4 regions of the Streptomyces sp. NPDC007983 genome follow, and region 4 is predicted to be linked to each of the others. Evidence: riboswitches for the same ligand, from Rfam matches in the RefSeq annotation. Region 4 holds a riboswitch; each other region holds the start of a gene.
The links. A riboswitch is a leader RNA that binds a small molecule or an ion and turns the genes downstream of it on or off. The one in region 4 is predicted to bind cobalamin.

Region 1 (2,192 bases), on a different contig from region 4:
CGGTCTGGTTGGCGGTGCGGTTGGCGGCGTCCTTGAACGTCATCCAGCCGTTGCCGGTCTGCGCGAGGGTGCGCATCATCCGGGCGTACAGCTGGCGCGCCGGGACCTGCTTGACCGCCCGCCCCTCGGCCTCGGCCTTGCGGTACGCGGCGTCGAACTCCTCGCCCCACAGGTCCACCAGCTCGGGCGCGTCCACCGGCGAGAGCAGCGACCAGTCGGCGTCCGCCTCGACCCGGCGCATGAACTCGTCCGGGATCCAGTGCGCGATGTTGAGGTTGTGCGTGCGGCGGGCCTCTTCGCCCGTGTTGTCCCGCAGCTCCAGGAACTCCTCGATGTCCGCGTGCCAGGTCTCCAGGTAGACGCAGGCCGCGCCCTTGCGCCGGCCGCCCTGGTTGACGGCCGCCACCGAGGCGTCCAGCGTGCGCAGGAACGGCACGATGCCGTTGGAGTGCCCGTTGGTGCCGCGGATCAGCGAACCGCGGGCGCGGATGCGGGAGTACGACAGGCCGATGCCGCCCGCGTGCTTCGACAGGCGCGCCACCTGGTGGTAGCGGTTGTAGATCGAGTCCAGCTCGTCCAGCGGCGAGTCCAGCAGATAGCAGGACGACATCTGCGGGTGCCGGGTGCCGGAGTTGAACAGCGTGGGGGAGCTGGGCAGGTACGACAGCGTGCTGGTCATCCGGTACAGCTCGGCGACGTCCGCCAGCGCCCGGTCCGACAGGTCCTCGGCGAGCCCGCAGGCCACCCGCAGCAGGAAGTGCTGCGGGGTCTCGATCACCTGACGGGTGATCGGGTGGCGCAGCAGATAGCGGCTGTGCAGGGTGCGCAGCCCGAAGTAGCCGAAGCGGTCGTCGGCGCCGTCGGCCAGCGCCTGGTCGACCAGCGCGTCCAGCCGGGCGGCGTGGGCGGTCACGAACTCGGCGGTGGAGTCGGCGATCAGGCCCTCGCGGTGGCCCACGGCGACGGAGGCGGAGAAGGAGTCCGCGCCCTGCCCGGCCGCCTCCTCGGCGATCGCGCGGGTCAGCAGCCGCGCGGCGAGCCTGGAGTACTCCGGCTCCTCGCCGATGAGTCCGGCCGCCGCCTCGGTCGCCAGGGAGCGCAACTCCGCCTCGTCCGAACCGGGATGGCGGCCGCGCAGGGCGGCGGCCGCGACCTTGCCGGGGTCGGTGGCGGGCAGGTCGGCGGTGAGCGCGGTCAGGGTCCGCAGCAGGGCGGTCCCGGGCGCGTCGGCCGCTGCCGATGTATCCGCTGCCTCTGAAACCGGATCGGCGGGCGCGATGGTCACTGAAGTGTTCTCCCTCGCTCGGCTGGGGGCCTTCGAGGGCGGAGCGCGATGGCCGCTCACGGGCATGCCGATTCCGCTCCACGGCACTCCACGCAGCGTCCATCGACCCAACCCGCGGGGCCCGGACGTATGCAGACGGCCATCGGCAGGTCATCGGACTCACGGGTACGCAAAAGCGCACACGTACACCGTTGCGGGACAGTTCCGGATTCGCGCCGGATTCCCCTGCGGCGACAGCGAGCACGAGCATACATCTTGTGTCGTGCTGCGCACGCGCCCCCAGATGTTGTGTCGTCAGCTGGGTGGATTCGCATATATGTGCTGGTTGCGTCGGACCTTGGCCGCGTCGGAATCCCAGGGAAAACTAGCTCGCCGGGCCGCTCGCCCGCCATTCGTCCAGGGCACGGGCGAGGCGGCCGCGGTAGTCGGCGTAGCCGTCCTCGTAGGCGCCGCGAAGCTCGCTCCGGGGTTCGACGGTACGGGACGCGGCGCGCCGGCGGGACGCGTCCCCGGGGTCGCCGAGCGACCGCCGGGCGACTGCGACCGCGCCCCGCGCGCCGACCTCCGGCTCGTCGGGAATGGCCACCGGGTGGCCGATGACGTTCGCGAAGATCTCGGTCCAGGCGGCGGAACGCGCGCCTCCGCCGCACAGCGCGAGCCGCCCCGAGAGCCCGGCCGCCTCCAGGCAGTGCCGGGCGGCGTAGGCGATGGATTCGCACACGGCCCGTACGGTGTCGGCGCGAGTGGAGGCGAGGGTGAGGCCGTCCAACCGCCCCTGGGCGGCGGGCTCCACGAACGGGGCGCGCTCCCCGGCGCCGGACAGGAAGGGCAGCGCGGTCACGCCGTTCGCGCCCGGCGGGCTCTGGCCGAGCAGGGTGTCCAGGGCGGCCGTGGTCGTCCCTGTGAG
Region 2 (2,192 bases), on a different contig from region 4:
GGTCGCTGCCCGGCTTCAGCAGGACCGGGTTCATCAGGGCGCTCGGTTCGACGCGCGCGGCGGCGGCCTGCATGGCCTGGGCCCGCCCGATCTCGGCGCCGTCCCGGGTGACGAAGGAGTTGAGCGACATGTTCTGCGCCTTGAACGGCGCGACCCGGAGCCCTTCGCGCGCCAGCCAGCGGCAGATGCCCGCCGTGACGACGCTCTTACCGGCGTCCGAGGTCGTCCCCGCGATGAGCAGTCCGCCCCCCGAGGTCATCGGGTCACCCCTTTCCTGCCTGTTGCGCAACGGCCCGCGACAGTGGCGAGCAGGGCGAGCGCCGAGACCCGCCGTGAGAGGCGGACCGCCCGCGGAATGTCGGCCACCGTCACGGGACGGCCGCCCGGATTCAGCACCGGGCGGTGCTCGACCCGGCCCCCGTACGCCAGCGTGCCGCCCAGCCGCACCCCCAGCGCGCCCGCGAACGACGCCTCCACCGGGCCCGCGTTGGGGCTCGGGTGGCGTCCGCCGTCGTGGCGCCAGGCGCGCCGCGCGCCGCGCGGGTCGGGCCCGGCGAGGGTGGCCAGGACGGCTGTGAGACGGGCGCCGGGCCAGCCCGCGGCATCGTCCAGCCGGGCCGCCGCCCAGCCGAACCGGCGGTAGCGGGCCGACGTGTGGCCCACCATGGCGTCCAGGGTGTTGACGGCCCGGAAGCCGACGAGCCCCGGCACCCCGGCCACGGCCCCCCACACCAGCGCGCCCACCACCGCGTCCGAGGTGTTCTCGGCCACCGACTCGACGACCGCCCGCGCGATCTGCTGTTCGTCCAGCGCCTGCGGATCGCGTCCGCACAGATGCGGCAGCCGCTCCCGCGCGGCGCCGACGTCGCCTGCGGCCAGCGCGTCACCGATGGCCCTCGCCTCCCGTACCAGCGAGGTGCCGCCCAGCACGGCCCAGGTGGCGGCGGCGGTCAGCGCGGCGTCGGCCGTACGGCGGGGCCCCGCGAGGGTGCGTACGGTACGGGCCAGCAGCGCGGCACCGGCGGCCGCGCCGCCCGCGCACAGCGCGGTGTGCAGGGCCCCGGAACCGCGGTGGTCGCGCCACAGCCGCCGCTCGACGGCCGCGGCGGCGCGCCCGAACGCGGCCACCGGATGGCCGCGGCGAGGATCGCCCGTGGCGAGGTCGCCGAGGAAGCCGAGAGCGGCGCCGCACGCGTACGAGGCGTGGTCCGCGCGCATCCTCAGGCCGCCGTCACGCCTCTGCGGCGGGAACCGCCGCAGAGCACATGGACAGGTGGGGCTGACGGCGTGGCAGTGCCGGGCATGACGGTATGTCCTCACTCAGGGTCCGCGCCCTGGCTCGACGTGACCGGCGGTGAGAGTCTCCTGGCTCCCGGATCCGCGGCTCTCCCGGTCTTCCAGCCTTCCTCGCGTACGGACGGCCGTGACCCCTTGCGGTGAGGGAAGAGCGCTCCCCGGTGACAGTGGCGGGACCGCGCCGGATTCTCACCGGCTTCCTCTCCTGCCGCCGTTTGGCTCGGGAAGTCCACCATGGGGCGCGAATGGCCGTCAACTGGCATGTGACCTGCGATGCCGTAGTGTGCCGAGGCCCACAGCCCGTGGGAACGGCCGCGGGGCGGTGGGCGCCGATCGGCACCCACCGCCCCGCGGCCGTTCCGTGGCCTCAGGCCACGATCAGATAGATGCCGTACGCCACCACCGCGGCGCACAGCGCGAAACAGGCGTACGCGCCGGTGCGCGCAACCGGGGACGCGCCGCCCGCGGTGGCCTGGGGCTGCGGCTGCGCCGTACGGGAGGTGCCGATGATGCCCAGGGTGAAGACCCCTACGACGCCGACCGTCACCGCGAGGCTGACGCCGAAGACCTGGCCGAGGGCCGCCCAGTCGATGTGCATTGCGTGTGCTCCCTGTCAGCTGGAGGAACGGGTCCCCGCGGCGGCGGGGGTGGGGGCGGATTCGGACGAGGCGCGCGCGGCGGACACCGCGTCCGTGACGTCCGTGACGTCCGTGGCGTCCGTGCCGGCAGCGCCATCGGCGGCCGACGCGGTGGCCGGGGCCTTTCCGGCGGGCGGCGGGGCCACCGACCGCACGGCGGCGGTGACGACACCGACCGGCTCGGCGGACTCCGCACCCGGCGCGTTGACGTTGCTCGCGTCCACCGGCTTGCGGCGCGAGAGCACCCAGATGACGCCG
Region 3 (2,192 bases), on a different contig from region 4:
GGCCGTCCCGTGCACGCGCCGACCCCGGCCCACGGGGAGTCCGGATCGGTCACCAGCCCCGCGTCGGCCACCTCCCGCGAGGCGGCCGCCGCGCCGTCCGCGGTGAACCCCGGGAGCACCACGCCGCGCCAGGGTGTCACACGCAGTTCGCCCGACCCGCCCCGGGAGGCGAGCCCGGCGAGTAGCCGCCACCGCGCCGCGCCGACCCGGCCCAGGGGTACGAGGACGGACACGGCGTGGCGCCCGTCCGGCCCGGACACGACGCCCGGTGCGGGCGGCGCGCCGGGCGCGTCAACCGGCCCGCTCTGTCCGGTACGTACGGCTTCGACGCCCTCGTCCGCGAGCCGCGCCGCCAGGCCGTCGGCGGTCACGGCGTGTCGCGTGGGCAGTTCGCGCGCCCGCCACGCCCGTGTGCCGCTCGCCCGGGCCCTGGTCAGGAACTCCACGGCGGCCAGCGCGGCGGCGCACGGCGCGTCCCGCCCTCGCACCTCAAGACCGACCCCCGACATACCGGAGCCCACCCGCAGCACCGCCCCGCCGTCCGGCGTTGCGATCAATGTCACATCCGCGCCCAATGCGGCCACATCGCCCCGGCCGTCGTCCATCGCGAACAGGAAACGACCCGACAAGCCGGACAACTCATCCCACGCCCCGGCGCACAGCGCGGCGTCCAACTCCCTGGCCCACGCGGTGACTTCGCCGTGTCCGGCGCCGTCGAGGCCGCTCAGCGGGGACGCCACGATGTTGCGCACCCGGTCGTACCGGTCGGAGGGAAGCAGTCCGGCGTCCCGCAACGCGGCCGCCAGATCGCCGCCGCACGCCGCGTCCAGGCCGCGGAGCTGGAGATTGCCCCGCGAGGTGAGGTCCAGACGGCCGTCGCCCAGCTCCTCGCTCGCCCGCGCCAGCGCCAGCGCCTGACCTGCCGTCAGCAGGCCGCCGGGTATCCGGACGCGCGCCAGGGAGCCGTCGTCCGCCGGGTGCAGCCGCAGCGCGCCGGGGCAGGCGTCATCGCGTCCGCGCGCCCGCCGCGAGGGCGCTTCGACGGGCGCTTCGTTCGCAGGTGGGACGGTTGCCGGGGGGAGGGACATGGCGGCGAGCATACCGACGTCCGGTCGGCCCTCACCGTCCCGTGCCAGGTCAGCAACGCCTACTATGCTCTGCGGCGGGCCGTCTGGCCCGCTGGACGCATTAGACGGCGTCAAGACGCACAAGACGGCGTCTGGGGGAGGAAACCGGTGCGAATCCGGTGCGGTCCCGCCACTGTGAACACGGCAGCCTGCCGTGCGAGCCAGGAACTCCCGCCGTCTTCCAACCCGCCCGGGGCGCGGACCCCGAGGAAGGCGCTGAGCCATGATCCTGCTGCTGTCGACGTCCGACACCGACCTGCTCAGTGCCCGCGCGGCCACGGGCCCGGTGCCGTACCGCCTCGCCAACCCGGCGCGGCTCCCGCTCGACGATCTGCCCGGCCTCCTCGACGGCGTCGAACTCGTCGTCGTGCGGCTGCTCGGTGGCATCCGCGCCTGGGAGGACGGCCTCGAGACCCTGCTCGCGGGCGACCTCCCCGTCGTCGTGCTCACCGGTGAACAGGCGCCCGACGCCCAGCTCATGGAGGCGTCCACGGTCCCGGTGGGAATCGCCGCCGAGGCCCATGCCTACCTCGCGCACGGCGGCCCCGCCAACCTGGACCAGCTGGCGCGCTTCCTGTCCGACACCGTGCTGCTCACCGGCCACGGCTTCGAACCGCCCGCCACCGCCCCCACCTGGGGGCCGCTGGAGCGGACCGCGCGCGAGGGCGTCACCGGCCCGACGATCGCCGTGCTCTACTACCGGGCCCACCACATGAGCGGCAACACCGCCTTCGTGGAGGCGCTGTGCCAGGCCGTCGAGGACGCCGGAGGACGGCCGCTGCCGCTGTTCGTCGCCTCCCTCCGGGCCCCCGAACCCGAGCTGATCGAGGCGCTCGGCGCGGCCGACGCCGTCGTCACCACCGTGCTCGCCGCGGGCGGCACCCGCCCCGCCGAGGCGTCGGCGGGCGGCGACGACGAGGCGTGGGACGCGGGCGCGCTCGCCGCGCTCGACGTCCCCGTGCTGCAGGCGCTGTGCCTGACCTCGCCGCGCAGCGCGTGGGAGGAGAACGACGAGGGCCTGTCGCCGCTGGACGCCGCGACCCAGGTCGCCGTGCCGGAGTTCGA
Region 4 (2,192 bases):
CATGATCACGGCAGCGGTGGTGAGCAGCTTCCTGGTGTCCCGGATCCGCCCGGTGGGCCGCTCCTCGGTGTCGCCCGGGTCGCCCTGGACATGAGGCATGACGGCCACGCCGGTCTCGAAGCCGGACAGGCCCAGTGCGAGTTTGGGGAACACCACCAGCGCCAGACCGACCATGACCAGCGGGTTGCTGTGCTGTTCGGTCAGCGCCCGGGACCAGTCGGTGACCACATGGGACGCGGTGGCCACGTGCCACAGCCCGACGATCACCACCACCACGTTCAGCGCGAGGTAGCCGCCCACGAGCACCACCGCCACCCCGATGGCCTCCATGAAGCCCTTGAGGAAGACGGCGCCGAGCAGGGCGACCAGCCCCAGCGTGATGGCCACCTCGTGACCCCGCAGAGCGCTGGTGAAGTGCGGGTTCTCCACCAGGTGGGTGGAGGCGTCGGCGGCCGAGAGGGTGATGGTGATCAGGAAGTCGGTGGCCGCGAACCCCAGCAGCGTCAGAACGAACAGCTTGCCCTGCCAGAACGACAGCAGCCGCTCCAGCATCGCGATCGACCCCTCGCCATGCGGGCTCTCCTTGGCCACCCGCCGGTACACCGGCAGCGCCCCGGCCAGGGTCACCGCCACCAGCACGATGGTGGCGACGGGAGACAGCAGCCCGGCCGCGAGAGCGGCGATACCGGGCTGGTAACCGAGCGTGGAGAAGTAGTCCACACCGGTCAGGCACATCACCCGCCACCACCGCTGCCCCTTGTGTCCCTCGGGGACCTGGGCGTGGGGTCCGGGCTGCTGCTTGGCCATATCGGACAGGCCCTCCAGCAGCCAGCTCCGGAGCCGACCTTCCTTGCGGGCCTCCTCCGGGCGGGGCTCCACGTCGGTGGAGGTGGCCATCACGTACTCCCGATCACATAGCGTTACAGAGCGCCGTCCAGGAACAAACGACCGAATCAGGGTAAGCGGGACCCGCGCAGAGCGTCACGGCGGCATGCCGGGCCCCGGAGACGATCAGGTCAGGTGGCCGGTCTTGGCCATGCCCGTGTCACGCGGTATCGTCGCTCCGATATCGACGACGGCAAGACGGAAGCCGGTGGGAATCCGGCACGGTCGCGCCACTGTGTGCCATCGCCTCACGGGAGGTGATGGTGAGTCAGACCCGTAGCAGTCGTCTTGTGCACCACCGAGATGGGACGCGAACTCCCAGAGGAGGCCCTGCCATGGCGCAGCCAGTCGCTCAGCCGACACCCACCACCCCCGCTCTGCCCGCCCCGCTGCCGCTCAAGGCGATAGCTCCCTGGGCGGTCTTCTTCGGCATTTTGATGCTGGTCCTGCTGTACTTCGTCGGCGCGGAGCAGGGCGCCACCGCTGTCGTCTCCGGCGAGAGCGTTCACGAGTGGGTGCATGACGCCCGCCACCTGCTTGGTTTCCCCTGCCACTGAGCGAGGGACGCCGCGCACTCATGAACTCCGCAACGGTAAGGAATCTGCTCGTCCGGGGCATGGTCGCGGGCCTGGGCGCCGGCCTGCTCGCGCTGATCGCCGCGTACTTCCTCGGTGAGCCCAACGTCGACAGCGCGATCAGCTTCGAGGAGGCCCACGCGCACGAGCACGAGGTCGAGCTCGTCTCCCGTACCCTGCAGTCCACCGCGGGCCTGGCCACCGGTGTCCTGATCTACGGGGTCGCCTTCGGCGGCATCGCCGCTCTCGCCTACTGCTTCGCCCTCGGCCGCGTCGGCCGTTTCAGCCCCCGGGCCACCGCGTTGCTGCTGTCCGGCTGCGCGCTGCTCGCGGTCTACGTCGTGCCGTTCCTGAAGTACCCGGCCAACCCGCCCGCCGTCGGCAACGCCGACACCATCGGCAAACGAACGACGCTGTACTTCCTGATGATGCTGCTCAGCGTCCTCCTCGCGATCGCCGCCACCATCCTGGGCAAGCGGCTCGCCCCGAAGTTCGGCACCTGGTACGCCACCGTCGCCGCGGTGGCCGCCTTCGCCGTCGCGATCGGGCTGGCGTACGCCTTCCTGCCGGTGATCAACGAGGTGCCGGGGGGCTTTCCCGCCACCGTGCTGTGGCGGTTCCGGCTGTCCGCCCTCGCCATGCAGCTCACCCTGTGGGGCGGATTCGGGCTCATCTTCGGCGAGTTGGCCGAGCGGCTGCTGAACCCGCGGCCCGCGAAGGCCGAGGCGCCCG

Region 1: another riboswitch for cobalamin. It lies ahead of ACFZCY_RS09390 (ribonucleoside-diphosphate reductase subunit alpha); the one in region 4 lies ahead of ACFZCY_RS36520 (CbtB-domain containing protein).
Region 2: another riboswitch for cobalamin. It lies ahead of ACFZCY_RS40480 (cobalamin biosynthesis protein); the one in region 4 lies ahead of ACFZCY_RS36520 (CbtB-domain containing protein).
Region 3: another riboswitch for cobalamin. It lies ahead of cobN (cobaltochelatase subunit CobN); the one in region 4 lies ahead of ACFZCY_RS36520 (CbtB-domain containing protein).

What each region holds. Positions count from the first base shown of each region.
Region 1 is NZ_JBIBJI010000003.1:94,668-96,859, reverse strand. It holds gene ACFZCY_RS09390 (ribonucleoside-diphosphate reductase subunit alpha) at 1-1,285, opposite strand, end outside; cobalamin riboswitch at 1,412-1,552, opposite strand; gene ACFZCY_RS09385 (FGGY family carbohydrate kinase) at 1,650-2,192, opposite strand, start outside.
Region 2 is NZ_JBIBJI010000025.1:66,349-68,540, reverse strand. It holds gene ACFZCY_RS40485 (cobyric acid synthase) at 1-259, opposite strand, end outside; gene ACFZCY_RS40480 (cobalamin biosynthesis protein) at 256-1,218, opposite strand; cobalamin riboswitch at 1,359-1,500, opposite strand; gene ACFZCY_RS40475 (hypothetical protein) at 1,664-1,894, opposite strand; gene ACFZCY_RS40470 (inorganic phosphate transporter) at 1,910-2,192, opposite strand, start outside.
Region 3 is NZ_JBIBJI010000004.1:406,307-408,498, reverse strand. It holds gene cobG (precorrin-3B synthase) at 1-1,088, opposite strand, end outside; cobalamin riboswitch at 1,179-1,319, shown strand; gene cobN (cobaltochelatase subunit CobN) at 1,351-2,192, shown strand, end outside.
Region 4 is NZ_JBIBJI010000018.1:36,774-38,965, reverse strand. It holds gene ACFZCY_RS36525 (APC family permease) at 1-897, opposite strand, end outside; cobalamin riboswitch at 1,043-1,184, shown strand; gene ACFZCY_RS36520 (CbtB-domain containing protein) at 1,221-1,442, shown strand; gene ACFZCY_RS36515 (CbtA family protein) at 1,463-2,192, shown strand, end outside.